2 regions of the Thermoanaerobacter siderophilus SR4 genome follow, and region 2 is predicted to be linked to the other one. Evidence: riboswitches for the same ligand, from Rfam matches in the RefSeq annotation. Region 2 holds a riboswitch; the other holds the start of a gene.

Region 1 (17,940 bases), 1.3 Mb from region 2:
CACTTGCATTAGCTGGAGGTGCAAATTTAGCGTGGGGTTAGGCGGTTTGAGGTGTTTTTTAGATTGAAAATAGGAGGTTTATTATGCTTAACAAAAGAGTAAAAATATATATTTCTATAATAATAGCATTAGGACTATTTTTCATTGAATATTCTATGTTAAATGTTCCTACAAATAGAATTGTAGATATAATTTTATTTGGATTTTTTGCAGCTTTGGCTGAATCAATGCCAATATATATATCAAAAGAAATTACTGTATCTGTTGCATTTGCAATTGATTTAATGGCTGTACTTATTTTTGGCCCATATGAAGGTGCTTTGATTGCTGCTATAGGTATTGGTTTTCAAATTGGAAAATATATGGATGGTAGAGTAAGACATATATTTAATTTCCCTTATTATAAAACATTATTTAATATATCACAAATAGCTTTAAGTGTAGGTATTGGCGGATTAATATATAAATATACTGGAGGTATTCCTGGAAATTATATATATCCTAAACACCTTTTATCTGCAATATTAGCAGCAATTGTATATTATTTCTTAAATACTTCTATTGTAGCAATATTATTATCTTTTTTAACAAATAAATCACTTACATATGTTTTAACAAAAGAAATTAAATGGATGATTCCAAACTTTCTCTTTCTTGCCTTTTTAGGTATAGTCATGTCAGAAGCTTTTATAAGGATAGGTTATGTTAGTCTTATTTTACTTTTCATACCCCTTTTTATGATACGATACATGTTTAAGCTTTACATGGACTCAAAGCAGTCTTATTACGACACAATAAATGTGCTTGTAAAAGCTCTTGATGCAAAGGATAAATATACAGCGGGTCATTCAAAAAACGTTGAAAAAATTGCGGCTTTACTTTGTAGAGAATTTGGTTTTAGTGAGTCTCACACTGAAATGGTGAGGATTGCATCACTTTTACATGACATAGGCAAAATAGGTGTAAAGGAGGAAGTTTTAAATAAGCCAGGGAAGTTAACTGATGAAGAATTAAGCATAATAAAAGAACATCCCCAAAAAGGCTATGAAATTTTAAGAGATGTTCCGGCTTTAAAGGAGGCCTCTCTATGGGTGAAATACCATCACGAGTGGTACGATGGAAGTGGATATCCCGATGGCATAAAAGGTGACGAAATACCATTGGAAGCGCAGATACTTTCCCTCGCAGACGTTTTCGATGCTTTAGTTTCAGACAGGCCCTACCGAAAGGCTTTTTCACAAGAGGAAGCTTATAAAATAATTTTAGAACATGAAAGGACGCAGTTTAGCCCTAAAATAATAAACGCCTTTAAAAAAGCTTTTGAAAAGAATAGGGAGGAGTTTAAGCATGATATTTGATTCACTTGGTGCTTCTCTAATTTACGGAACTTTAAGAAGAGGAAAAATCAGCGGAATTGCTGATATTGACATAAAAAAACCCAGCCTTTTTATAGCTGCTTTTGTTTTGGAGTTTGGTATGTTAAACCTTGCTAATAAGTTTCACGTCATTATGGAATACCGGTCTTATATCCACTTCTTTGTTTATCTTTTGCTTTTCATAGGATTGTGGTACAATAGAGATAACAAGTATTTTAGAATAATAAGCATTGGAGTGCTTTTAAATTTTATCGTTATATTTGTCAACGGAGGAAGGATGCCTGTCTCTGTTGATGCTTTAAAGGCAGCGGGACTTAATAATCTCATCCCTGACCTTCAGGCAAATAAAATTGCTACCCATCAAGTTTTGACAAATTATACACGGTTAAAATTTTTAGCAGATGTTCTAGTATTGCCCAAACCTTATCCATTGCCAAAAACCTTTAGCATAGGAGATTTTATAATGGCGACAGGCACGTTTTTACTTGTTACAAATGCTATGCTTAAAAAGGTGAAGAATCATGACGGCACAAGAGCGAAGGAACAAAATAGTTGAAATTTTAAAGAATGCTAAAGAGCCTATATCCGGCTCTGACCTTGCTAAAAGGTTTGGAGTGACAAGGCAAATTATTGTGCAAGATATAGCTATTTTAAGGGCTAAAGGGATTAAAATATTGTCTACCCCTCAAGGTTATATAATAGACATTGTAAAAGAAAACACTGTAAAAAGGGTTTTTGCTGTCAAACACGGATACGACAGAACAGAGGAGGAGTTAAATTTAATAGTTGACAATGGCGGAAAAGTGCTAGATGTAATTGTAGAGCATCCCTTCTATGGGGAGATAAAAGGGCTTTTAATGCTTTCTTCAAGGTATGATGTAAGTAAATTCATGGAGTTTGTAAAAGAAGGAAAAGCGACCCTTTTGTCTTCTCTGACGGATGGAGTGCATCTTCACACTGTTGAAGGGGAAAATAAAGAGGTACTAGATAGAATACAAAAGGTCTTAAAGGAAAAAGGCTTTTTAATAGAATAAGGACTTAACCACTTTAAAAATTTTTAAAAAGTGGTTATTTTATTATTGACAGGTGTATATACATCTGTGTATACTATAATTGTGAAAAGTAAAAAATGGGGGTTTTAACGTGAAGACAAGAGAAATTACTATTGGAGGGCTTTTAGCAGCACTATCCCTTATTATACCTTTGGCTTTTGGAGGAGTTTTAGGGATAGTTATTCCGCCTTTCTCAGCCACACTGGCATCCCATGTACCTGTAATGCTGGCAATGCTTATAAGTCCTGCAACAGCGGTATTTGTGGGTGTTGTATCTGCGATAGGATTTTTAATAAAATTGGGACCTATAATAGCAGCAAGAGCAGCGGTTCACGCAGTGTTTGGCTATGTTGGAGCTAAAATGATACAAAGAGGATATTCTTTTCCCGTGGCGTTAGCTGTTACACTTCCAATACATGCTGTTTTAGAAGCAATTGTGGTGATGCCTTTTGGATTTGATTTTTACAAGGCTTTTGTGGTTGTAGGAGTAGGGACAATGATTCACCACACAATAGATTCTGCAATTGCATTGGCACTATTTTACGTATTAAATCCTATTTTGAAGTTTAAAGCTGTGGACATAAAAAATTAACCTTTTAAAAAGGAAACGTCTCATTTTGAGATGTTCTCAGTCTGTAGACAAACTCTTTATGATGTATTGGCATTTTGCATAAGTGAAGCGACTTGACAGAGCAGCAACTAAACTTAGCGAGACCGACAGACGAAGGCGGGGCCGAAGCCACGGATGGCGGAGGCGGGCACCTGAGACAGGGATGTCGAATGTGCCCGGAACCCCGCCTGAGTCAGAGGTCGAGCTTTAGTTTAGTCTGTGATGTCACCTGGAGCGAACGATGTAAAATGCCAATAAAAATGGAACTTTGTCTAAGACAGAGAATGCATCATTTTGAGACGTTCTTTTTTGTGAAAATTGTATGAAGAGAGTGTAAAATATTCTTGAAAAAAACTGCTTTTTATTGCCATAAAGACTGCATAGTGATATAATATATAGTTGATTAATAACCTTAGAAGGTGATAAAAATGTTGGGCTTAGTTGAAAAAATATTTGGCAGCTACAGTGAAAGAGAAGTTAAGAGATTGGAACCAATTGCCGATAAGGTTTTGTCATATGAAGATCAAATGGCAAGACTTACGGATGCAGAGCTTAGGGCGAAAACAGATGAATTTAAAAATAGATTGAAAAATGGTGAAACTCTTGATGATATACTTCCCGAGGCTTTTGCGGTGGTAAGAGAGGCCGCTTGGAGAACTCTTAAAATGAAACATTTTAGAGTGCAGGTGATAGGCGGCATTGTCCTTCACCAAGGACGCATTGCTGAAATGAAAACTGGTGAAGGTAAAACCCTTGTCGCGACATTACCTGCATATCTTAATGCTTTAGAGGGCAAAGGAGTTCACATTGTAACTGTCAATGATTACTTGGCAAAAAGAGACCGCGATTGGATGGGCAAGATATACGAGTTTTTGGGGCTGAGCGTTGGAGTAATACTTCACGATATGGGCCCTGAAGAAAGAAAAAAAGCCTATGCTGCTGATATAACCTATGGAACCAACAACGAATTCGGTTTTGATTATTTAAGAGACAACATGGTTATATACAAAGAAGACATGGTGCAAAGAGAACTTAATTATGCTATAGTAGACGAGGTAGATAGCATACTGATAGACGAGGCAAGGACTCCTCTTATCATATCTGGCATAGGCGAAAAATCCACAGACATGTATAAGTTAGCCGACAGATTTGTGAGGACTTTGAGAAAAGATGAAGATTATGTAGTTGATGAAAAAGCAAAGGCTGTAAGTTTGACTGAAAAAGGGATAGTTAAGGCAGAAAAATTTTTTGGAATTAAAAACCTTGCTGATATTGAAAATATGGAAATTTCTCACCACATTAACCAAGCCTTAAAGGCCCATGCTATAATGAAAAGAGATATAGACTATGTGGTAAAAGATGGTCAAGTCATCATAGTGGACGAATTTACAGGAAGGCTTATGTTTGGGAGAAGGTACAGTGAAGGCCTCCATCAGGCTATTGAGGCAAAGGAAGGGGTTAAGGTAGAAAGAGAAAGCAAAACTTTAGCCACCATAACATTCCAGAATTACTTTAGAATGTATAAAAAATTAGCTGGTATGACAGGTACAGCTCAAACAGAAGAGCAAGAATTTAGGGCTATTTATGGATTAGATGTTGTAGTAATACCGACTAATAAGCCGATGATAAGAATAGACCATCCTGATGTGATATACAAAACAGAAGAAGCCAAGTTTAAAGCTGTTGTTGAGGACATTGTAGAACATCATAAAAAAGGTCAGCCTGTTCTAGTTGGTACAATTTCTATTGAAAAATCTGAAAAATTAAGCGCCATGTTAAAGAAAAGAGGGATACCTCATCAAGTATTAAATGCAAAGTACCATGAAAAAGAAGCAGAGATAATAGCACAGGCAGGAAGAAAAGGAGCAGTTACAATTGCTACAAACATGGCAGGCCGTGGTACTGATATCCTTTTAGGAGGTAATCCTGAATTTATAGCTAAGAAAAAGATGCTTGAGGAGGGCTACTCAAAAGAAATTATTAACGAAGCTGCAGGATATGGCCCTGTTTCAGGCGAGGAAGTTAAAAAAGCCCGCGAGAGATATTTTGAGCTTCTTGAAGAGGCGAAAAAAGAGACTGAAAAAGAACACGATGAGGTTGTAAAGCTGGGTGGGCTTTACATTATAGGTACTGAAAGGCACGAAGCTAGGAGAATAGACAATCAGTTGAGAGGACGTGCAGGCCGTCAAGGTGACCCAGGAGAATCAAGATTTTATATATCTTTAGAAGACGACCTGATGAGACTTTTTGGCTCAGAAAGAGTAAAGAACATGATGGACAGTCTGGGAATTGATGATGACCAGCCCATAGAGCATAAGATTTTGACAAAACAAATAGAGCAGGCCCAGAAAAAGGTAGAGGGTATAAACTTTGACACTAGAAAACACGTTTTGCAGTATGACGATGTAATGAACAAACAAAGAGAGATAATATATGCCCAAAGGAGAAAGGTACTTGAAGGTGAAAACTTAAAAGAGTCTATTCTTGAGATGGTAAAAAGTATAATAGAGAGAAATGTTGAGATATATACTGCAGGAAGTAAGTATCCTGAGGAATGGGATATAAAAGGGCTTTTAGACCATCTTTACGACATGTTCCTTGAAAAAGACAGCGTGGCTATTGATGTTGATATAGATAGGCTTGACAAAGAGGTTTTGACTGACATAATATATGAAGAGGCAGTAAGACAGTATGAGAAAAAAGAGGCAGAAATTGGTCCAGAACAAATGAGGGAAATCGAAAGAATAGTTCTTTTAAGAGTTGTAGATACTAAGTGGATGGACCACATAGACGAAATGGACCAATTGCGTCAAGGCATAGGCTTAAGAGCTTATGGACAAGTGGACCCTCTTATTGAGTACAAAAAAATAGCTTTTGATATGTTTGAAGACTTGATACAAAGCATACAAGAGGATACTGTTAAATTCTTGTATCACATTCAAATTAATAAAGACAATATGATTCAAAGAGAACAGGTGGCGAAACCTATTTCCACTAATGTAGACGCAGAAGAGAAAAAACAGCCAGTTGTTAAAGGCAAAAAAGTTGGCAGAAATGACCCATGTCCTTGTGGCAGTGGTAAAAAATATAAAAAAATGTTGTGGTGCCAATATAAAATACTAAAAAGGAGAGATGCGGTTTGTTGCAAGACTACAAAGCAGAAGTTTCAAACATGATTGAAGAAATAAAAGAAATGGGGGTTTCTCTTTGACATAGAAAGTGTCAAAAGAGAAATAGAAGAAATAGACAAAAAGATGTCTGATCCTGCTTTTTGGAGCGATATAAAAAAGTCACAGGAATTAGCTAAAAAACAAAAAGCCTTAAAAGAACTTTTAGAAGAGTACAATTCTCTTGTGTCAAAATGGGAAGACTTAAATACACTTATTGAATTGGGTTTAGAAGAAGGGGATGAGTCGATAACTGATGAAGTAGACAAGGAATACAAAGAGCTCAAGAAAAAGTTAGAGGATTTAAAGATAAAAACCCTATTAAATGGCCCCTATGATAAAAACAATGCCATACTTTCTATTCATGCAGGCTCAGGTGGTACAGAGGCTCAAGACTGGGCGGAGATGTTACTTCGCATGTATACAAGATGGGCTAATGACAAAGGTTTTGAAGTAGAAACCCTTGACTATTTGCAAGGAGAAGAAGCAGGAATAAAAAGTGTCACTCTTATGATAAAAGGGCCTTTTGCCTATGGATATCTTAAATCAGAGGCGGGTGTTCACCGCCTTGTGAGGATATCTCCTTTTGATGCGGCAGGTAGAAGGCATACTTCATTTGCACTTGTGGAAGTACTTCCTGAATTAGAAAATGATATTGAAGTGGAAATAAGGCCTGAGGATTTAAAAATTGACACTTATAGGGCTTCGGGTGCGGGAGGACAGTATGTAAATAAGACGGAGTCTGCTGTAAGGATTACTCACCTTCCAACAGGCATAGTGGTTTCATGTCAAAGTGAAAGGTCTCAGATTCAAAACAGAGAAACTGCCATGAAAATGCTTAAAGCTAAACTTTTGGACCTCATGATGAAAGAGAAGAAAGAAAAAATCGAAGACTTAAAAGGAGAGCACAGAGAGGCGGCATGGGGCAACCAAATAAGGTCGTATGTCTTCCAGCCTTATACCCTTGTTAAAGACCACAGGACAAATTATGAAGTGGGAAATGTTCAGGCAGTGATGGATGGGGAAATAGATGGATTTATAAACGCTTATCTAAAGCAAAAATCACAAGGGATATCTTAAAAAGGTATCCCTTTAAATTTATGTGAGAAAGGGGTAAGTTATGGATAGAGTAAAAGAAACGTTAAAAAAAGAATTTAATCTTAAAGACTTTCAAGTGGAAAATACAATAAAGCTTATTGATGAAGGAAATACAATTCCTTTTATTGCAAGGTACAGGAAAGAAGCAACAGGAAGTTTGTCAGATGAGGTTTTAAGAAATTTTTATGACCGACTTACATATTTGAGAAACCTTGAAGAGAAGAAACAGGATACTATAAGGTTAATTGATGAGCAGGGAAAACTGACAGAGGAGATAAAAGCAAAAATAGAAAATGCTACAACTTTACAAGAGGTGGAGGACATATACAGGCCTTTTAGGCCAAAAAGAAGGACAAGGGCGACCATTGCGAAAGAAAAAGGCTTGGAACCTCTTGCAAAGGTTATTTCTTCAAATGAGGTAACAGATGGGGATGTAGAGGAATACGCAAAGCCTTATCTTAATGAAAATGTTCCAACAGTTGAAGAAGCATACCAAGGGGCAATGGATATAATTGCAGAGGATATATCTGATGACGCTGATATAAGAAAATACATAAGAAGTTTTACGTGGAATAACGGAATTATAGTGACACAGGCGTTAAAACAAGAAAGGTCTCCCTATGAGATGTATTATGACTATAAAGAAGCTGTAAAGACAATACCGCCTCATAGAATACTGGCGATAAATAGGGCAGAAAGGGAAAAATACATATCTGTAAAAATTGAGATAGATAGTGAAAGGATAATAAATAGGCTTATAGAATCAAAAGTAAATAAAGCTTCAATATTTGCAGAGTATTATAAGAAGGCAATTGAAGATTCCTATAAAAGGCTTATTGCTCCTTCAATAGAGAGGGAAATAAGGAATACTCTTACGGAAAAAGCAGAAGAAAAGGCAATAATAGTTTTTAAAGAAAATCTAAAAAGTCTTTTACTCCAGCCGCCAATAAAAGGACACGTTGTTATGGGATTCGACCCAGCGTATAGGACAGGGTGCAAGATTGCCATTGTGGATGAAACGGGAAAACTTTTGGATACTGCAACAATCTACCCTACTCCTCCTCAAAATGATTTTGAAAATTCTAAAAAGGTTTTAAAAGAATTAATAGAAAAATACAATGTCACTTTAATCGCTTTGGGAAATGGAACTGCTTCAAGAGAGAGTGAAATGTTTATAGCAGAGCTTATAAAAGAACTTTCAAGAGAGGTAAAATATGTGATAGTGAATGAAGCAGGTGCATCAGTCTATTCTGCTTCTCCAATAGGTACAGAGGAATTTCCTGATATAAACGTAAGTTTAAGAGGAGCTATCTCACTGGCGCGAAGGCTTCAAGACCCATTGGCAGAGCTTGTAAAAATTGATCCAAAGTCCATCGGGGTAGGGCAGTATCAACACGATGTAGACCAGAAAAAATTGGGGGATGCCTTAAATGGAGTTGTAGAAGATTGTGTAAACAGCGTAGGAGTTGATTTAAACACTGCATCAGTATCTTTATTAAAATACGTTTCAGGAATAAATGCTGCTATTGCCAAGAATATTGTAGAATATAGAAATCAAATAGGGAAATTTACAAATAGGGAGCAGCTTAAAAATGTAAAAAGGTTAGGAGATACTACTTTTACACAATGTGCGGGTTTTTTGAGAATTTTGGACGGTGACAATATCTTTGACTCAACAGCAGTTCACCCAGAGAGGTATGAAACTTTAGAAAAACTTTTGAAAAAATTTGGATATGAGAAAGAAAAACTAGATAGAAAAAGTTAAAAGATTTTGCTAATTCTTTAGAAGAATACGGACTAGAGAGGATTTCAGAGGAATACGATATAGGACTTCCTACTCTTTATGATATAGTTTCAGAGCTTAAAAAACCTGGAAGAGATCCCAGAGAGGATTTGCCTAAGCCAATTTTGAGGTCTGATGTAATGACTATAAATGAGCTAAAACCAGGCATGGAGCTTATGGGAACAGTTAGAAATGTTACTGATTTTGGCTGCTTTGTAGATATAGGGGTTCATACTGATGGGCTTGTCCACATTTCTGAGATGTCTCAAAGCTACATAAAACATCCTCTTGATGTGGTTTCAGTGGGAGACATTGTAAAAGTGAGAGTTTTAAGTGTTGACATTGAGAGAAATAGAATTTCTCTTTCAATGAAATAAAAAATTTTTTAATTAGTACCCCCTAAAAATTTATTTCTTCCTCCGAAATTATATAGTGAAAATAAGGTAAATCAAACAAAGGAGGAAGAGAGTATGAAGAAAATATTAGCTTTTGTGCTTATGGGGTTACTCGTTTTTTCTTCTGCTTTAACAGTCTATGCAAAGCCAGATAAGGCGAAACATGAGCTAAAAATTAAAACAGAAACTAAACTGGAGGCAAAAGGAGAAACTAAAAATAAGGTAGAAGTCCAAACGCAGACAAAATTAGAAGCTAGCGTGAAAGCTAAGGAATTTAAAGGGAAGGTATCTGTCAACAAAAAAGAGATAAAATTTGACATACCTCCAGTGATAAAAGAAGGAAGAACCTTAATCCCTGTGCGGGCTATAATGAATGGTTTTGGGGCAAAAGTGGACTGGGACGAAGAAACCAAGATAGTTACTATTACAAAAGGCGATATAACAATTCAACTTGTTTTAGGTGAAACAAAAGTTTTAGTAAACGGTAAAGAATATACTTTAGACGTTCCGGCAATGGAAATAAGTAATAGAACATTTGTGCCAGTTAGATTTATATCTGAGATTTTAGGGGGAAAAGTAAATTACGATAAAGAAACAGGAGATATAGAAATTGAAGAAGAAGATCAAACGGAGATAGAAAATAATTCTGAAGAAAGTACAGTATCTCAGGATGTGTACGCAAATACAAATGAGACAGTCACAAACAGTGTATACGGCACCGATGAAGAAGTAGAGGGAAATGATTAAAAAATACATAGGCAATTGGATGTTGCAAAACCGGCAGTAAAATGCCGGTTTTTTGTATAGACAGTGCTTTTATTGACATGGCTTTGAATGAATCCTATAATAAAATTACAAACATAGGACCGTAAGAAAACGGGGGGAGAAAAATGCCAAAAGCCAAATGGGTTGGAGGTAATAAAGGTAAAGTCGGATTTACCTTTAGTGTTTTTGGCCCGGGCTCTCAAAATGCTATTAAAAGGTCTATTAAAAAAATTATTATGTATGGCATAGGGACAGGGCTTATGTTAGGAGCAGGGAAAAAGTATGGAAAACGCTTGTTACCTTTTGTACGTGGAAAGGGAAGAAAATATTTGAATTATGCTGGTAGGGATGTTTCGCAACTTTACGATTATTTTGTAAAAAGAAAAAAGAGAAATGGATAAAAAATTGAGGTGTAAATGGATGAAAATGCACAAAACTTATGTAATAAATTTATTTTTAGTAGTCATTTTTGCCATTACCCTAGTGGTTATTATGGCAACTTTTGGAAGGAATTTTGTTTTGTTAATTGACAACCCTTATGAATTTAGGCAGTGGATACACAGCTTTGGTAAGTTTAGTGTTATTGTATTTATAGGAGTTCAAATACTTCAAGTAGTTATATTTGCCATACCGGGAGAAGTAGTGCAAATTGCAGGGGGATACCTTTTTGGGACTTTTTTTAGGCACTTTATATTCTGTCATAGGTATTACTATAGGTTCTCTTATTTGCTTTTTGATAGCGAGAGTTTTAGGTTATAATTTTGTGAGAAGTATTGTTTCAGAGGAAAATTTGAAAAAATTTGATTATATTATAAACAATCCCAAAGGAGAAACTATTCTTTTTTTGTTGTTTTTTATACCTGGAATGCCTAAAGATGCCCTTTCCTACATTGCAGGAATTACACCGGTTAAGTTTTACAATTTTTTCATCATTACTCTTTTTGCGAGACTTCCAGGCATATTTTTTTCAGCCTATATAGGGGCAAATTTGGGAAATAAAAATTACTTTATGGCAGGAATCGTTGCAATTATCGCAGTATTATTGTTTTTAATAGGGGTTTATAAAAAAGATGTCATAATGGAAAAATTAAAAAAACTTTAATAAAGTAAGATTTGACGTGGTTGAACAGAAAAGTTTAGTGAATATGTTTTGTAAAGATAATGATTTCATAAAATTGTTTCTTTGTGCTATAATGTTAATATATAATGAATTCAGGGGGGAATTATATGTACTTATTAAAAGGTGGAAAAATCCTGACAATGGCCGGCAAAATTTATGAAAAAGGAGACGTGCTCATCGACGACGGGAAAATTGTAGATGTTGGAGAGGATTTGATTGCTCCTTTGGATGCAGAAGTGATTGATGTTCAAGGCTTAACTGTTATGCCGGGCTTAATTGATGCTCATTGCCATCTTGGAATGTGGGAAAACGCTATGGGATTTGAAGGAGCAGATGGAAACGAAGCGACAGACCCTATAACTCCGCAACTTAGAGCGATTGATGGAATAAATCCAATGGATAAGTATTTTGAGGAGGCTTATCAAGCAGGGGTTACGACTGTTGCGACAGGTCCTGGCAGTGCTAATGTTATAGGAGGACAGTTTGCAGTTATAAAAACTTATGGTAAAAGAATAGATGATATGATAGTAAAAGAACCAGCAGCGATAAAAGTCGCTTTTGGTGAAAATCCTAAATCCGTTTACCATGAGCAGCATAAAATGCCTTCAACTAGAATGGCGGTTGCGGCTCTTTTAAGGCAAGAGCTTATAAAAGCTCAGGAGTACATGGAAAAGATGGAGCATGCAGAGGAAGACAAAAAGCCTGAAAGGGACTTAGGCCTTGAAGCATTGGTAAAAGTATTAAAGAGAGAAATTCCACTGAAAGCTCATGCTCATAGAGCAGATGATATTTTTACAGCTTTAAGAATTGCAAAAGAATTTAATGTAGATATAACCATTGACCATTGTACTGATGGCCATTTAATTGTTGATGAATTGGTGAAAGAAAATGCTAAAGTTATTGTGGGACCTTCATTGTCTGAAAGGTCAAAGATTGAGCTTGTAAATCTAAGCTTTAAGACAGCAGGTATTCTTTCAAAAGCAGGACTTACAGTTGCGATAATGACAGACCACCCTGTAATACCTCTCAATTACTTGCCTCTATGTGCTGCTTTAGCTGTAAAGGATGGTATGGATGAAATGGAGGCTTTAAAAGCCATCACCATAAACCCTGCGAAAATTTTAGGAGTTGACGACAGGGTGGGAAGCATTGAAAAAGGGAAAGACGCTGATATTGTAGTCTTTGATGGAGATCCATTGGAAGTGAAGACAAGGACAAAATATGTATTTATTAATGGGAAATTAGTACATAAAGCATAAACTGTCATGGGGCTATTTATTTAGAGGAGTCTGAATAAATAGCCTCATAATTTTTTATAACTTTAAAAAATTTTTTATGCAGTCTGAAATTCTATGATTTATTTTTATTCATGCCATGTTTTATTTGGGGAATTTTTAAGGCTTTATCTTGGGATATTTGAATAATTATTTAAAACTTTACAAACAAAAGATTTTTTTAAATTATTTTTATACAAAACGTTTACATTAATTTACTGAGTTAAATTGCAAAAGTTATTTTATTGGTTTATACTATAGGTATATAAAGTTGATGGATAGGTAGTATAGTAAAAGGGACAGAGGGGGTTACAGAGTTGGAGAAAAACACAAATTGCTTGCGAGTCTATTCTGAGATTGGAAAATTAAATTCTGTCCTCCTTCATAGGCCTGGTAAAGAATTAGAAAGGTTGACCCCTGAGTTTTTAAGTGAGCTTCTTTTTGATGATATTCCCTGGCTTAAAAGGATTCAGGAGGAACACGACAAATTTGCGCAAGCTTTAAAAGAAAACGGAGTGACAGTTTATTATTTAGAAGATTTATTGGAAGAGGTTTTACAGGATACTGGAATAAAAGAGTTTTTTATATATGATTTGGTTTCATATATGAATACTTCTTTAGAAGTTAAGAAAACAATTACAAATTTTTTAAAGGAAAGAACCCCCAAGGAAATAGTGGACTACGCTATTGCAGGACTTTTGAAAAAAGAAGTGCATGAGGTGGAGCCTCAATCTTTGGTGGATTATGTCTATAAGGATTCCCCATTTTTTATAAATCCTTTGCCAAACTGCTATTTTATGAGAGACCCTGCTGCGGTCATTGGCAATGGTGTGATGATAAGCAGTATGAAGACAACTGCTCGAAAGAGAGAAGCCATGTTGCTTAAGTATGTTTTTAAGCATTCTAAGACTTTAAAAGTACAGGAGAATCTATTGTGGTATGATTATCGTTCAGAGTATCCTATTGAGGGGGGAGACGTGTTAGTTCTCAGCAAAAAAGTAATAGCTATTGGAATAAGTGAAAGAACCTCCCCACAGGCAATTGAAGAAATTTCTCTTACTCTTTTAGAGAGAGGAGAAGAGTTACAAGAGATAATCGCTTTAGAAATTCCAAAAAAACGAACTTTTATGCATCTTGATACAGTTTTTACTATGGTGGATGTGGACAAATTTTTAATATATCCTGGTATAAAAGAAAAATTGAAGGTTTACAGGATTACAAGAGGAGAAAAGGGAACAATTAGAGTGAAGGTAGAAGAAGACTTTACAAAAGTTTTAGAGACTTCATTGGGCCTTGATAAAGTCAATTTAATTGAAAGTGGAGGAGGTGACGAGATAACAGGAGCAAGGGAACAGTGGAATGACAGCACGAATACCTTGGCCATTGCTCCAGGAGTTGTAATGGCATATAACAGAAATGAGATAACCAACACCACCTTAGTAAATCATGGAATAAAAGTTATTGAAATTGAAGGCTCTGAATTAGTGAGGGGACGCGGTGGCCCAAGGTGTATGTCGATGCCTTTAAAGAGAGAAGATATATAAACCTTTTGACTAATAGGGTAAGATAATATAAAATTAATAAAGTAAAATTACTAAAAGGAGGATGACTATGGCATTTAATTTAAAGGGCAGGAGTTTATTAACTTTAAAAGATTACACCCCTCAAGAAATAAGATATATTTTAGACATTGCTAAACAAGTAAAAGCAGAGAGAAAAGCAGGGGTTGTACATCAAAGATTTTTAGGTAAGACTATTGCTCTCATTTTTGAAAAGAGGTCCACAAGAACGAGATGCGCTTTTGAAACTGCCTTTGGTGAAGAAGGAGGACATCCAGTATTTTTATCAACAGATGACATTCAGTTGGGAGCTAAAGAATCAATAGAGGATACTGCAAGAGTTTTAGGAAGAATGTTTGATGCAATAGAATTTAGAGGGTTTAAACAGGAGACCGTGGAAATTTTGGCAAAATATGCAGGTGTTCCTGTGTACAATGGCTTAACTGACGAATATCATCCAACTCAAGTTTTGGCTGACCTTATGACAATAGAAGAAGAATTTGGGAGTTTAAAAGGAAGAAAGCTTGTATTTGTAGGGGACGGAAGGAATAACATGGCTAATACTTTAGCGGTAGGCTGCGCTAAGATGGGGATGCATTATGTGATTAATTCTCCAAAAGAATTGTGGCCTTCACAAGAGTTCATAGATGAAATCAGGCAAATGGCAGCTGAAAATGGAGGAACTTTTGAACTTACTAGTGTGCCAGGAGAGGGCCTTGAAGGTGCAGATGCTATTTACACCGATGTGTGGGCGTCAATGGGAGAAGAAGCAAAGGCTACAGAGAGGGAAGCTCTTTTGAGACCTTTCCAAGTGAATGAGGAAATGATGAAAAAGACAGGAAGAGAAGATACTATATTTTTGCATTGCTTGCCCGCAGTAAAAGGACAAGAAGTTACTTTTGATGTTATAGAAGGTAAACAATCTAGAGTGTGGGACCAAGCAGAAAATAGAAAACATACAATTAAAGCTGTGATGATTGCTACTCTGCTTTAAAATTGGTTACAGGGGAGGACATTATGAGGGAAAAAGTTGTTATTGCCTTAGGAGGGAACGCTCTGCAGGATGTGAATACGCCTCCTACTGCAGAGGCTCAAATGGAAGTAGTGAAGAGGACAGCGGGGTATTTAGTGGATATAATTGAAAAAGGGTATTCTGTTGTAATTACTCATGGCAATGGTCCTCAGGTGGGGAATATAGTCATACAAAATGAAGTCGCATCAAAAGTTGTCCCTGCAATGCCTTTTGATGTGTGTGGGGCAGAGAGCCAGGGTATGATAGGATATATGATTCAACAGGCATTAGGGGAAGTTTTGAAGGAGAGAAATATCAGAAAAGAAGTAGCAACTATTATAACACAGGTTGTAGTGGATAAAAATGACCCTGCTTTTAAAAAACCTACAAAGCCAATAGGACCTTTTTACACAAAAGAGGAAGCTGAAGTTTTAATAAAAGAAAAAGGTTATGAAATGGTAGAAGACAGTGGAAGAGGATATAGAAGAGTTGTTCCCTCCCCTGACCCAAAAGAAATTGTAGAACTTAATACAATAAAGTTACTTGAAAAAAATGGGGTAATAGTAATAACAGTTGGGGGAGGAGGAATCCCTGTTATTAAGGAAAATGGCAATTTAAAAGGAGTAGCTGCCGTAATAGACAAGGATTTGGCTTCTGAAAAATTGGCAGAAGATATTGATGCAGATGTGCTGTTAATTCTTACAGCTGTTGAAAAGGTAGCAATAAATTACAACAAGCCAAATCAAAAGTTTCTTGACAAAATGACAGTGGAAGAGGCAATAAAATACATGGAAGAAGGCCATTTTGCACCAGGCAGTATGTTTCCAAAAGTTAAAGCAGCAGTGAGGTTTGCAAAGTCAAAAGTAGGAAGGCGAGCTATAATTACTTCTTTAGGCAAAGCATTAGAAGCTTTAGAGGGAAAAGCAGGCACAGTTATAAGCTTATGAAAATAAATTAAAAATTTTTCACAAAAACTATTGACAAAGAGAGATAAAAGTGAGAGAATAAAATTAAAATTGAATAAGATGAAGGTAAATCTTCGGGGCAGGGTGAAATTCCCGACCGGCGGTATAGCCCGCGAGCCGCGCATGCGGTCGATTTGGTGAAATTCCAAAGCCGACAGTGAAAGTCTGGAGGGGAGAAGATTTTCTTTTTGTGCCTATTTTTGCGAAATAAATCACAAAAAAATCCTGAAGATTTATCTTCAGGATTTTTTTAGTAAATAAAATTGGAGGGATGAATTGTGGAAAAAACCAAAACACAAGCCATAGTAAAAGTGGGATTTCTTTCTGCTACAGCTTTTATATTGATGTACTTGGAATTTCAGGTACCTCTATTCCCTGGCTTTTTAAAGCTGGATTTTAGTGACGTACCTGCATTAGTTGCTTCTTTTGCTATGGGACCTTTATATGGTGTAATGGTCGAGCTTATTAAAAACATAATCCATGCTACTATAACTCAATCGGGTGGCATTGGAGAAATTGCAAATTTTTCTGTGGGTTCTATATTTGTATACACAGCAGGCATAATATATCAATTCAATAAGACGCGAAAAAATGCCCTTATATCTATGGCAATTGCTACAGTAGTGATGGCTTTTACTGCTTCACTTTTGAATTATTATGTTTTTCTGCCTTTGTACCAAAAAGTTATGGGATGGCCTATGGATGCTATCATTGGTATGAGTAAGGCTGCAAATAAAAACATAGTGGATGTTAGAACCCTTATAGCTTATGGTATTTTTCCTTTTAATGTGCTAAAAGGAATTATGCTTTCGTTAATCACTTTATTGATATATAAAAAGCTTTCACCAGTTTTGAAACATTGATTTTTTTGAGAATCCTCAGCGCATGCTGGGGATTATTTTTATGTGCGCCCGGCATGGGCGATAACTAGGCGGTGAAAGTCCGCTGTGGGCTTGGTAGTGGGAACCACTAGCCAAGAGCAAGGGTGTCCATCGTGAGGTGGAATCTGAAGGAAGCTTAAGGCAAAATCTCGGTCTGATGAACAAGAACCAGATAAGAGGCTGAATTGGGATGGATGAGTTTGCGTAACAAAACGAAGTCCAACACTACCCGAATCCCATACAGTAAATCTGGCAGATATATGAGATGAAAGTTATCGTTCTTACCCGGGGAGGTCTCAAGGATAAGTCATGGAAGTAAAATCTGAAGTGACAACCCATACAGTGATGTATGGTTGAACCTTGAGAAGTCAGCAGAGGTCATAGTACTTATCTAGACATGAATAGATAAGGAAGGACCGAACGTTAGGAGGTTTTGGAAATCTTATGGACTCGAAAGATATGCAGAGACTGCAGACAACTCAACAAAGAGGCTATCCGTTGAATAGAGAAATGGAATTTCAAAAGACAACGGAAGTGCATAGTATATCATCGGCGTCGGAAGATGGAAGAAACGAGGTACAAAGATATACCGGCAAGATGCTTGAAATGATAGTAGAACGAGGGAACATGGAAGCAGCATACAAGCGCGTTGTTGCAAATAAAGGAAGCCATGGAGTCGATGGGATGGAAGTAGATGAACTTCTACCGTATCTCAAAGAAAACTGGCCAACCATAAAACAACAACTGCTGGAGGGGAAATACAAACCACAACCAGTGCGAAGAGTAGAAATTCCCAAACCAGACTCCCATGCCGCAACAAATGCGGCACCAGCAGAGAATGAAAATGTCCTTTTTTGATGATATAATCAGTATAGCGGCTGGT
Region 2 (12,534 bases):
CAATATCAATAACACAACTTATATATGAACTAAGTTCTCTTGCGGAAATAAGTACAAATTATGCAAATACTATTAATGACATAATTTTAAATCTCGTTGATAGAATAAGAATGTATTACGTAACATTACCCCCAAATATTACATCCCTTATTGAAAACAACATGCAATCGATTTTAAACTATATATCATTATTTGCAAAAAATCTTGCTACATGGCTTTTGAATTTTGCAACAAAATTGCCTAATTTTTTCTTTATGACTTTGATAACACTCGTTGCTACTTTTTTTATAAGCAAAGATAAACAGCTTATACTAGATTTTATAAAAAGGCAGATTCCATCTCATTGGGCACAGCATGCAAAAAATATTCAGGTAGACCTTTTAAAGACATTTTTCGGTTATCTGCGAGCAGTAGCAACAATAATGCTTATAACCTTTTTGGAAGTCTCCATAGGCCTTGCAATGATAGGTTTTGACTATCCATTTCTATTGGGTCTTCTTGTAACCATTGTAGATGCATTGCCCGTACTTGGTTCTGGTGCTGTCATGGTACCATGGGCGCTTTATAACATCATAATGAAAAACTACATGGTAGGGATATATCTTTTAATACTGTACGGCTTGGTGGTAGTTGTAAGACAAATGATAGAGCCTAAGATTGTAGGTCAGAGTATCGGACTTCATCCTCTTGTTACGCTTTTATCTATGTTTATAGGTGCAAAACTTTTCGGTGCTTTAGGGCTTGTAATAGGGCCTGTATTTGTAGTAGTATTTAAAGCTCTTCAAAAAGCAGAAATTATTCCTCCTTGGAAATAAAATAAGGGCATTTTGCCCTTATTTTATTTCATCTATTAGATTTGCCATCTCTATTGCTGTAACGGCTGCCTCAAAACCTTTATTCCCACCTTTTGTTCCCGCCCTTACAATAGCTTGCTCAATTGTATCTGTGGTAAGAACGCCGAATATAACTGGAACTTCTGTATCAAGAGATATTTTTGCAATACCTTTTGATACCTCATTTGCAACGTAATCAAAATGGGGTGTCTCTCCTCTTATTACTGCTCCAAGTGCAATTACTGCATTATATCTTTTAGATTCAGCCATCTTTTTAGCTATAAGTGGTATTTCAAATGCTCCAGGTACCCATGCAATTTCAATATCTTCATTTAAAGCACCATGCCTTTTTAGGGCATCAAGTGCTCCTTCGAGAAGTTTGTTAGTTATAAATTCATTGAATCTGCTTACCACAATTCCAAATTTCTTTCCTTCTACCGTAAGTTTTCCTTCGTATATTTTCATAACTATGCACTCCCCTTACTAGTGTTCTTCACTGTGCTTATAATTACATTCAATTCACTTTTTGCATAGCATTTCACACTTCCAAAATTAGATGTCCCATTTTTTCTTTTTTTGTTTTGAGATATTTTTCATTATAATAATTTGGACAAATTTCTATAGGAATCCTTTCTACAACCTCAAGACCATAGTCTAATAATTCCATAATTTTTTGCGGATTATTTGTCATAATCCTTATCTTTTTAACTCCTATATCTTTCAAAATCTGGGCAGCTATGCTGTATTCTCTTAAATCGGGTGGAAAGCCAAGCTTAATATTCGCTTCAACAGTATCAAACCCTTGATCCTGCAAATGATACGCCTTAATCTTGTTTAAAAGTCCTATACCCCTTCCTTCCTGTCTCAGATAGACTAGTACTCCTCCTTCCTGTCCTATTCTTTCCATTGCCGCATGAAGCTGGTCACCACAGTCACATCTTAATGACCCCAATATATCCCCCGTCAGGCACTCTGAATGTATCCTCACAAGTACAGGATCCCTATTTATGTCTCCTTTAATCAGAGCTACATGCTGTTTTCCTGTTAATATTTCTTCATACCCGACAATTTCAAAATTCCCATATTTTGTTGGAAGTTTCGCCTGTGCTACCCTTCTCACAAGTATTTCATTTTTCATTCTGTACTCTATTAAATCTTCAATAGATATAATCCTCAACCCAAATTTTTTTGCAAACTCCAAAAGGTCAGGCAGCCTTGCCATATTTCCATCATCTTTTATGATTTCGCATATTACTCCAGCAGGTTTGAGTCCCGCAAGAACTGCAAGGTCTACAGCTGCTTCTGTATGTCCTGCTCTTACTAAGACACCACCATCTTTTGCTCTTAAAGGAAAGATATGTCCTGGCTTTGTAAAATCTTCTGGCTTTGAATTATCATCTACTAATTTATTCACCGTTAGTGCTCTTTCGAAGGCAGAAATACCAGTGGTACATTCTTTATAGTCTACAGATACAGTAAAAGCAGTTTCTTTATGGTCAGTGTTATTCTCAACCATCTGGTAAATGCCAAGGTCATCAAGTCTCTTTTCTGTCATTGGAACACATACAAGACCCCGTCCATACTTTATCATAAAGTTGATATGTTCTCCGGTAACTTTTTCTGCTGCCATGACTAAGTCGCCTTCATTTTCCCTGTTTTCATTATCAACAACAATAATCATTTTTCCTTGCTTTATATCTTCTATTGCATCTTCTATCCTATCAAACATAGTCTTTCCTCCTTAACTTAGAAAAGTCATCTAAATCTATATAAATCCATTTTCTTTCAATAAATCTTTTATATCCTTTTGCGCTATTAGTTTTTCTACATACTTAGAAAGTATATCAACTTCGATATTCACACTATCTCCTACCCTTTTATAACCCAATGTCGTCTTAAGCATTGTATGTGGAATAATTGAAACAGTAAAATAATCATCTCCATCTTCAACAACCGTTAAACTTATACCATCTACCGCAATGCTTCCCTTACGCACAATGTATTTTGTAAATTCTTTATTGATAGCTATCTTAAATATAAAAGCATTTTTTTCCTGCCTTTTGTCTATGATTTTTCCAGCGCAATCTATATGACCAGTTACGATATGCCCACCCATTCTCCTTCCAACTTGAAGTGCTCTTTCAAGATTGACAATGTTTCCAATTTTTAAATCTTTTAAATTGCTTGCTCTCATGGTTTCAGGCATAACGTCAGCTACAAAACTTTCGTTTGACATATTAGTAACAGTTAAGCATACACCGTTAACTGCTATACTATCACCTATTTTTGTTCCCTCAAGGACTTTGCTACATTTTATAACAATTTTTGTAAAAGTACCATGTATAATATTTTTAACAGTTCCTGTTTCTTCTATAATTCCAGTAAACATACGCCATAACCTACTTTCTTACATATGCTGTTATTAGTATATCATCATCTATTCTATCAATCTCTATATTTTTTAATTCTATTGAATTTTCTATATTTGAAAAGCCTATACCTTCTACAGGTGTTAAAGCATTTTCTCCTCCTACTATTCTAGGTGATATAAAAAACATAACTTTATCAACAATTCCCTCTTTAAGTGCAGACCAATTTAATGTCCCACCGCCTTCAATCAATACACTATCAATCCCCCTCTCTCCAAGTTTTATCATTAGCTCTTTTAAAGGTACTTTTCCATTGTCGTTTTTTAATATAATAACTTCAATATCCATATCTTCAAGTTTCTTTCTTACACTGTTTGGCATAAGTTCTGTTGTAGCAATTATCGTTTTTGCCGCTTTGTCTCTTATTACATTTGAGGCAAGTGGCGTTCTACCTCTACTATCCACAATAATCCTTACAGGACTTTTGTACCCCTCTAACCTTGTTGTAAGCATTGGGTTATCCTTAATTACTGTATTTACCCCAACCATAATCGCGGATACACGTCCTCTTATTTTATGAGCAAATTTTCTTGATTTCTCATTTGTAATCCATTTAGAATTTCCATTATAACAAGCAATCTTCCCATCAATGCTCATAGCAGATTTTAATATTACAAATGGAATTTTTGTCGTAATATATTTAACAAATATTTCGTTGAGTTTCCTCGCTTCTTTCTCCATCATCCCAACCTGTACTTCTATTCCCGCCTCTTTTAACCTTTTTATACCATTTCCGCTAACTTTAGGATTTGGGTCTTCCATCGCTATATACACTCTCTTAATGCCAGATTTAATTATTTCTTCAACACAAGGTGGTGTTTTGCCATAATGGCTGCAAGGTTCAAGTGTTACAAACATAGTAGAACCTTTAACATCTTCAACTGCATTTTTTAATGCATTTACTTCAGCATGGGGACCTCCAAAATATTCATGATAACCCTCACCTATTATTTTTCCATTTTTAACTATTACAGCACCCACAAGTGGATTAGGGTTTGTGTATCCCCATCCTTTTTCAGCCAGTTTTAAAGCCCTTTTCATATATTCTTCCAATTTAATCCCTCCTATACTAAAAAATCCTGAAGGTTAAACCTTCAGGGTTAAAAAAACCCCAGAGAATATATTCCCTGGGGAATATTTCTCCTTCTCCCATCCAGACTTTAACTGTCGGCCTCGGAATTTCACCGAGTCTGCCAAAAGGCTCGCGGGCTATACCGCCGGTACGGAATTTCACCGATCCCTGAAGGTTTTATCCAATTGTATTTTCAACAGTTCCCCCCGCGGGGATAAATGGAAGCACCATCTCATCTTTGTCTATAATACATTCTATCATAAAAGGTCTTTTTTCGCTATAGGCTTTTTTAAACGCTTTTTCAAATTCTTCTTTTGTTGTAACTCTTATTCCTTCTACTCCAAAGTCGTTTGCAAGCTTAGCAAAATTCAAATTTGCGTTCAAATCTGTGTGGGAAAATCTCTTGTCATACAAAAGATTTTGCCACTGTCTTACCATGCCTAAAGTTTGGTTGTTGAGTAGTACCGTTATAACCGGAATATTATATACAGCAGCTGTTTCTAAGGCATGTATATTCATTCTTAAACTTCCATCACCTGCAATGTTTACAACTCTTTTATCTGGCCTTCCTACTTGCGCTCCTATTGCAGCAGGAAGCCCAAAGCCCATTGTCCCTAATCCCCCTGATGTAACAAAGGTTCTGGGGTGTTTAAATTTATAAAACTGGGCAGCCCACATTTGATTTTGTCCCACTTCAGTGGCTATTATAAGGTCATCGTTCGAAATTTCTTGAATTTTTTCTACTATCCACTGAGGCCTCAAAACTTCATCGTTTTTATACTTTAATCCGTGCTTTTCTCTCAAGAAAGAAATTTCCTCTAACCATTCTTTTCTCTCAATGAATGGAAGTTTATTCGTTAAAAGTTTCAATACTTCTTTTACTTTACCTATAATTGCTACCTCTACTTCCACGTTTTTCCCTAATTCTGCAGGGTCAATATCAATATGGACTATTTTGGCATTCGGTGCAAGTCCTCCTGCTTTGCCAGCGACTCTGTCGCTAAATCTCGTTCCTATCGCTATCACAAGGTCTGATTTATACACAGCCAAATTTGCAAATCTGCTTCCATGCATGCCAATAAGACCTAATGACAAAGGATGGTCTTCTGGAAAGCATCCTAATCCCATTAAAGAAGTAGCAACAGGTATATTGGTCTTCTCTGCAAATTCTATAAGTTCCTCTGATGCTTCTCCCCAAATCACTCCTCCTCCTGCAAATATTACAGGTTTTCTACTTTGCAAAATGAATTCAATGGCTTTGTCTAACTCTTTTTGCGAAACTATTCCATTGACATTGTTTTTTATATTAATACTATCTCCCATTTCCTTAACATATTCTATATCAGCATTCTGTATATCTTTTGGAATATCTACTAACACAGGACCAGGCCTTCCACTTTTGGCTATTGCAAATGCCTGCCTTATTGTATCTGCCAGTTTATCAGGAGACTTTACAATAAAGTTGTGTTTAGTTATAGGCATCGTAATACCTGTTATGTCAACCTCTTGAAAAGCGTCTTTTCCTATGAGATTTGTAGGAACCTGTCCTGTTATCGCCACAACAGGTACTGAATCCATATAAGCATTAGCTATACCCGTTACAAGATTGGTAGAACCGGGGCCAGAGGTAGCAAAGCAAACCCCTACCCTTCCCGTAACTCTTGCATAACCATCTGCCATATGGGCTGCCATTTGCTCGTGAGTAGCTAAAATATGCCTTATATCAGAGTCATAAAGAGCATCATAAATGGGAATAACTGCTCCTCCTGGTATGCCAAATATAGTATCAACGCCCATCTCTTTTAAAACTTCTATAACTACTTGCGCTCCTTTTAACTTCATATACCTCCCCCCTTAAAAACTGCACCTGTATTTGCAGAAGTCACCTGTTCTGCATATCTTGCCATATAACCAGTTTTTATCTTTGGTTCAGGTCTTACCCATCTTTTCATTCTTTCTTTAATCTCCTCATCAGTTAATTTCACATTAATTTTTCTTGCGGGAATATCAATTTCAATAATATCCCCATCTTCAATAATCGCTATTTCTCCTCCTTCCATAGCTTCCGGAGAGACGTGTCCTATGGAAGCTCCTCTTGTTGCACCTGAAAATCTACCGTCTGTTATAAGAGCGACATCTTTGTCAAGTCCCATACCTGCAAGGGCTGAAGTAGGACTTAACATTTCTCTCATTCCCGGCCCACCTTTTGGACCTTCGTATCTTATTACTACCACATCGCCTTTCTGTATTTTCCCACCATATATTGCTTCAATAGCCTCTTCTTCAGAATTAAATACCTTTGCTGGTCCTTCATGTCTTAACATCTCTTTTGCTACAGCAGATGCTTTTACAACAGCTCCTTCTCTTGCAATGTTCCCGTACAGTATCGCAAGACCTCCAGTACTGCTGTAAGGGTTGTCTATTGGCCTTATCACATCATGATTTAAAATTTTCGCGTCTTTTATATTCTCTCCCAATGTCTTTCCTGTAACTGTTAACACTTCAGTATTTATGAGATCAGCTTTCGTCAGCTCTTTTAAAACAGCTGAAATTCCGCCTGCAAAATAAAGGTCCTCTATGTGGTATTTCCCTGCAGGACTTAATTTACATAAATTAGGTACTCTTGTACTAATCTCATTAATCTCATTTAAAGGTATATCTACGCCTGCCTCATGAGCTATAGCTTTTAAGTGCAATACTGTATTTGTAGAACCACCTAAAGCCATGTCTAAACTAAAGGCGTTTATAAATGCCTCTTTTGTAAGTATATCGGAAGGTTTAATTCCTCTCTCTACAAGCTCCATGATTTTCATTCCAGCTTGTTTTGCAAGTCTTATCCTTTCAGAATAAACAGCTGGAATTGTGCCATTTCCTGGAAGTCCCATTCCTAAAGCTTCTGTCAAGCAATTCATAGTATTTGCGGTAAACATACCAGAGCAGGAACCACAGGTAGGGCAAGCGTTAAGCTCTATCCTGTAGAGGTCTTCCTCAGTGATTTTACCAACCTTGTGAGCCCCTACCGCCTCAAAAACACTGCTCAAATCACAGGTATCTCCATTACACTTTCCTGCAAGCATTGGGCCTCCGCTTACAACTATTGCAGGAATATTTAGGCGTGCTGCTGCCATAAGCATTCCCGGTACTATTTTGTCGCAATTAGGTATAAGCACAAGCCCGTCAAAACCGTGGGCCATTGCCATGATTTCAATGCTATCTGCAATAAGTTCTCTACTCCCTAAAGAGTATTTCATACCTTTATGGTTCATGGCAATGCCATCACAAACACCAATAGTGGAAAACTCTATAGGGGTTCCTCCTGCCATTCTGATGCCTGCTTTTACAGCTTCAGCTATTTTGTCTAAATGCATATGACCTGGTATAATTTCATTTTTTGAGTTTGCAACTCCTATAATAGGCCTTTTTATCTCTTCATAAGTCAAGCCTAAAGCATATAAAAGTGACCTATGCGGCGCCTTTTCAACTCCTTTTTTTATGCTATCGCTTATCAATCTCCTCACCCCTTTACATACTCTACCACTTTATCTCCCATCTCCTGAGTATTTAAAATTATTCCTTTTCCTAAATCAAAAGTCCTATAACCTGCCTCTAAAACTTTATTTACTGCATCCTTTATGTCATTAGCAGCATCTATAAGGTCAAAAGAATATTCCAGCATCATAGCAACTGACAGTATTGTAGCTAAAGGATTTGCTTTTTTTGTTCCAGCAATATCTGGAGCAGAACCGTGTATAGGTTCATAAAGCCCCACTTTATCTTCTCTTAAGCTAGCAGAAGGAAGCATACCTATAGAACCTGTAAGTTGGGAAGCCTCGTCACTTAATATATCGCCAAACATATTGGAAGTGAGAATTACATCAAATTGAGAAGGATTTTTAATTAGTTGCATAGCACAATTATCTACATACATATGGTTTAACTCAACATCAGGATATCTCTTACTTATTTCTTCTACCGTTTTTCTCCACAATCTTGAAGAATCCAAAATGTTTGCCTTGTCTACAGAAGTGACTTTCTTTTTCCTCTTTAAAGCCGCTTCAAAAGCAATAACCGCTATCCTTTCTATCTCTGAAGTCTGGTACACTTCTGTATCATAAGCCTTAAAACCATAATCTATAGCAACTGTTCCTCTCGGTCCAAAATAAATGCCACCAGTAAGTTCTCTTACCACAAGAATATCTAAACCCTCTTGTAATAACTCGTTTTTTAAAGGAGAAGCTTCTTTTAAAGGAGGATAAAGAACAGCAGGCCTTAGATTTGCATAAACCCCTAGGCTTTTTCTTAAAGCCAGAAGACCCGCTTCTGGCCTTTTATCCCCCTCAAGGTCATCCCATTTATGTCCACCTACTGCTCCCAAAAGAACAGCATCGCTGGAAAGACATGCATTTTTTGTCTCTTCCGGATAGGGAACACCATATTTATCTATAGCTTCTCCTCCAAAGGGATACTTTTTTACATCAAATTTAAGTTTGTACTTGTCTTCTATAGCAGACAAAACTTTTAACCCTTCTTCTATGACTTCAGGTCCAATTCCATCTCCAGGCAAAACAGCAATTTTAAACAATGTCACACCTTCTCTCTGACATAATTTATAAGTCCACCATATTTCATTATTTCTTTTATGAAGTCAGGAAAGGGTTGAGCTTTAAATTCTGTTCCCTTAGTCAAATTTTTTATGATTCCATTATCTGTATCAACCAAAACAATATCACCTTCTTCAATCCCATCTACTGCCTCTTTGCATTCTAATATCGGAAGCCCTATATTTATCGCATTTCTGAAAAAAATTCTTGCAAACGACTTAGCAATTATACAGGATATACCAGATGCTTTAATAGCAATTGGCGCATGCTCTCTGGAGGATCCACTACCAAAATTTTCACCTACAACCAGTATATCTCCTTCTTGAACTTTGTTTTTAAACTCTTTGTCTAAATCTTCCATGCAATGCTGTGCCAATTCTTGTGGGTCTGATGTGTTTAAATACCTTGCTGGTATTATAACATCTGTATCTATATTGTCCCCATATTTTATGGCTTTCCCCTGCATCATTCTACCTCCTCTGGACTTACGATATATCCTGCAATAGCTGAAGCCGCCGCAACAGCTGGACTTGAAAGATACACTTCACTCTCAGGATGTCCCATTCTTCCTACAAAATTTCTATTAGTAGTAGCCAGTGCCCTTTCTCCTTTAGCCAGAATTCCCATATGTCCGCCAAGGCAAGGTCCACACGTAGGAGTAGATACTGCCGCACCTGCTTTTATAAACTCTTCGATGTAACCTCTTTTAACACATTCTAAGTATATTTCCTGTGTTGCAGGAAAAATTAAAAGTCTTACATCAGGATGAACCTTTTTGCCTTTCAATATCTTATAAGCTATCTCCATGTCTGATATGCGTCCATTGGTGCAAGAACCAATAACCACTTGGTCTATTTTCACTTTTCCAACCTCATCAATATTTCTGGTGTTTTCAGGCAAATGAGGAAATGCTACTTGAGGCCTTATCTCATCCAAATTTATCTCATAAACCTCACTGTACTCAGCATCTTCATCCCTTTCAAATACTTTATATTCTCTTTTTGCTCTCCCTTTAACATATGCGTCGGTAATTTCGTCAAAATCGAAAATACCGTTTTTAGCCCCTGCTTCAATTGCCATATTGGCAATTGTGAATCTATCGTCGATTGACAAAGCTTTTATGTTTCCTGTAAATTCCATAGATTTGTATAAAGCTCCGTCAACTCCTATTTTTCCGATTATATACAAGATAACATCTTTTCCGCTTACCCATTTTTGCAAATTGCCTTTTAACACAAATTTTATAGCTTCTGGCACTTTAAACCAAGCCTTGCCTGTCGCCATCGCTGCCGCCATGTCAGTGCTTCCAACTCCTGTAGAAAAACAAGTAAGAGCGCCATAGGTACAAGTATGAGAATCGGCACCTATGACAACATCCCCAGGAAGTACAAGTCCTTTTTCGGGTAAAAGTGCGTGCTCTATTCCCATTTGCCCTACTTCAAAGAAATTTACTATTCCATGTTTTTTTGCAAATTTTCTCATTATATTCACTTGCTCCGCCGATTTTATATCTTTATTAGGAACAAAATGATCAGGAACAAGGGCAATTTTTGTATTGTCAAAAACTCTATCAATGCCTATCTTTTCAAACTCCTTTATAGCAACAGGAGCAGTGACGTCATTGCCTAACACCATATCCACATCAACTTCAATTAACTCCCCTGGTTTTACTTCTCTACCAACTTTTGCTGACAATATCTTTTGTGTCAATGTTAAGCCCAAGCTTCTCCCTCCTTAAAACTCCTAAACTCTTCCAAAGTCTCTTCAACAACAAATCTTATATCCTCATCCACAATGACCTTTTTTCTGTCTGCCAAATCTTTAAACCTTCTAAAAGCATCACTTAATTCTCCTGGTGAAAGATTATTGTACCCCAATTGTTTGACTTTCAATTCAAAAGCATTTCTTCCTGAAAGCTTACCTAATGCAAAAGTATCTGGAATTATTCCAATGTCCTCTGGTTTCATTATTTCATAAGTAGCTCTGTTGTTTATAACTCCATGTTGGTGAATTCCCGCTTGATGTCTAAAAGCATTAGCACCTACAATTGCTTTATTAGGTTGGAGTTTAATTCCTGCAAGTTCGCTTACCAATTTGCTTGTATTGTATATCTCTTTAGTGTTTATTCCGTGAACAAGGCCAAAATAATCTTTTCTCGTATTTAATGCCATCACTACTTCTTCCATAGCTGCATTTCCTGCCCTTTCTCCTATTCCGTTTACAGTCACTTCTACCTGAGTTGCTCCGTTTTCTATGGCAGACAAAGAATTCGCTACAGCCATTCCTAAATCATTGTGACAATGAGCACTTATCATTACTCCATCGATGTTGGGAACATTATTTCTGATGTATTTTATGAGTTCTCCAAATTCTCTTGGCATCGCATATCCCACAGTATCGGGCACATTTATTACATTTGCTCCTGCATCAATTACCTCACTAAAAACTTTTACTAAGAAATCCCAATCAGTCCTTGAAGCGTCTTCTGCTGAAAATTGAATCTCATCAAATTTTCCTTTTGCGTATTTTACCATTTCAACGGCTTTTTCAAGCATTTCTTCTCTTGACATCTTAAGTTTGTATTTAAGATGTATATCAGAAGTTGCGATAAAAACGTGTAATCTCGACCTTTCAGCATTTTTCAAAGCGCTGCTAGCTCTGTCTATATCCTCTTTTACAGACCTTGCCATTGCAGCAATAGTAACACCTTTCAATTTATCAGCAATATTTTTAACTGCTTCAAAATCTCCATTAGAAGCTGCTGGAAATCCTGCTTCTATGACATCAACTCCTAAGGATACCAACTGTTTTGCTATTTCAAATTTATCGTTAATGTCAAAGTTGACGCCAGGAGTCTGCTCACCATCTCGTAACGTAGTGTCAAAAACAATGACTCTTTTGACCCCCATCGCCTATCTACCTCCTTATTCATTCTTTTTTAATCCAAGCCATCATTTCTCTCAAACCTTTGCCGACTTTTTCAATAAGATGATTTGCCTCTTTATCTTTTATAGCATTATACTGTGGTCTTCCTACCTGATTTTCTAAAAGCCACTCTTTTGCAAATTTTCCTGATTGTATTTCTGACAAAACTTTTTTCATCTCTTTTCTTGTTTCCTCTGTTATTATCCTCTTGCCTGTCATATAATCTCCAAATTCTGCAGTATCAGAAATAGAATATCTCATATAACTAAAACCGCCTTCGTATATGAGGTCAACTATAAGTTTCATTTCATGCACACATTCGAAATAAGCTATTTCTGGCTGATAACCAGCTTCTACCAATGTTTCAAATCCTGCTTTCATGAGTTCAGTAACTCCACCACAAAGGACAGCCTGCTCCCCAAAGAGGTCTGTTTCTGTCTCCTCTTTAAAAGTAGTCTCAATAACACCTGCCCGTGTACCTCCTATTCCTTTTGCATAGGCTAAAGCTATTTCAAAAGCTTTCCCTGTATAATCCTGGTATACTGCTACAAGATTTGGAACTCCTTTCCCTTCCTGGTATACTCTCCGAACTAAATGTCCCGGACCTTTTGGAGCCACCATAAACACATCCACATTATCAGGAGGAACAATCTGTTTAAAATGAATGTTAAACC

What was found. A riboswitch is a leader RNA that binds a small molecule or an ion and turns the genes downstream of it on or off. The one in region 2 is predicted to bind FMN.
Region 1: it holds a riboswitch for FMN, as region 2 does, so the genes downstream of both, THESIDRAFT1_RS00035 (ECF transporter S component) here and ribD (bifunctional diaminohydroxyphosphoribosylaminopyrimidine deaminase/5-amino-6-(5-phosphoribosylamino)uracil reductase RibD) in region 2, are expected to answer to the same signal.

What each region holds. Positions count from the first base shown of each region.
Region 1 covers NZ_CM001486.1:549-18,488, reverse strand. The annotation lists gene THESIDRAFT1_RS00105 (HD-GYP domain-containing protein) at 84-1,358, shown strand; gene THESIDRAFT1_RS00100 (DUF5317 domain-containing protein) at 1,348-1,932, shown strand; gene THESIDRAFT1_RS00095 (transcription repressor NadR) at 1,898-2,410, shown strand; gene THESIDRAFT1_RS00090 (hypothetical protein) at 2,520-3,020, shown strand; partial or broken gene secA (preprotein translocase subunit SecA) at 3,467-6,161, shown strand; one part of gene prfB (peptide chain release factor 2) at 6,178-6,246, shown strand; one part of gene prfB (peptide chain release factor 2) at 6,248-7,285, shown strand; partial or broken gene THESIDRAFT1_RS00075 (Tex family protein) at 7,326-9,463, shown strand; gene THESIDRAFT1_RS00070 (copper amine oxidase N-terminal domain-containing protein) at 9,557-10,228, shown strand; gene THESIDRAFT1_RS00065 (hypothetical protein) at 10,372-10,647, shown strand; partial or broken gene THESIDRAFT1_RS14675 (TVP38/TMEM64 family protein) at 10,667-11,348, shown strand; gene THESIDRAFT1_RS00055 (amidohydrolase) at 11,474-12,625, shown strand; gene arcA (arginine deiminase) at 12,958-14,184, shown strand; gene argF (ornithine carbamoyltransferase) at 14,252-15,193, shown strand; gene arcC (carbamate kinase) at 15,217-16,158, shown strand; FMN riboswitch at 16,243-16,361, shown strand; gene THESIDRAFT1_RS00035 (ECF transporter S component) at 16,455-17,039, shown strand; partial or broken gene THESIDRAFT1_RS13430 (group II intron reverse transcriptase/maturase) at 17,502-17,861, shown strand.
Region 2 covers NZ_CM001486.1:1,263,538-1,276,071, reverse strand. The annotation lists gene ytvI (sporulation integral membrane protein YtvI) at 1-815, shown strand, start outside; gene ribH (6,7-dimethyl-8-ribityllumazine synthase) at 834-1,298, opposite strand; gene THESIDRAFT1_RS06145 (bifunctional 3,4-dihydroxy-2-butanone-4-phosphate synthase/GTP cyclohydrolase II) at 1,372-2,562, opposite strand; gene THESIDRAFT1_RS06140 (riboflavin synthase) at 2,599-3,222, opposite strand; gene ribD (bifunctional diaminohydroxyphosphoribosylaminopyrimidine deaminase/5-amino-6-(5-phosphoribosylamino)uracil reductase RibD) at 3,233-4,315, opposite strand; FMN riboswitch at 4,400-4,514, opposite strand; gene ilvB (biosynthetic-type acetolactate synthase large subunit) at 4,512-6,176, opposite strand; gene ilvD (dihydroxy-acid dehydratase) at 6,173-7,843, opposite strand; gene leuB (3-isopropylmalate dehydrogenase) at 7,849-8,916, opposite strand; gene leuD (3-isopropylmalate dehydratase small subunit) at 8,919-9,401, opposite strand; gene leuC (3-isopropylmalate dehydratase large subunit) at 9,401-10,657, opposite strand; gene THESIDRAFT1_RS06105 (2-isopropylmalate synthase) at 10,648-11,844, opposite strand; gene ilvC (ketol-acid reductoisomerase) at 11,864-12,534, opposite strand, start outside.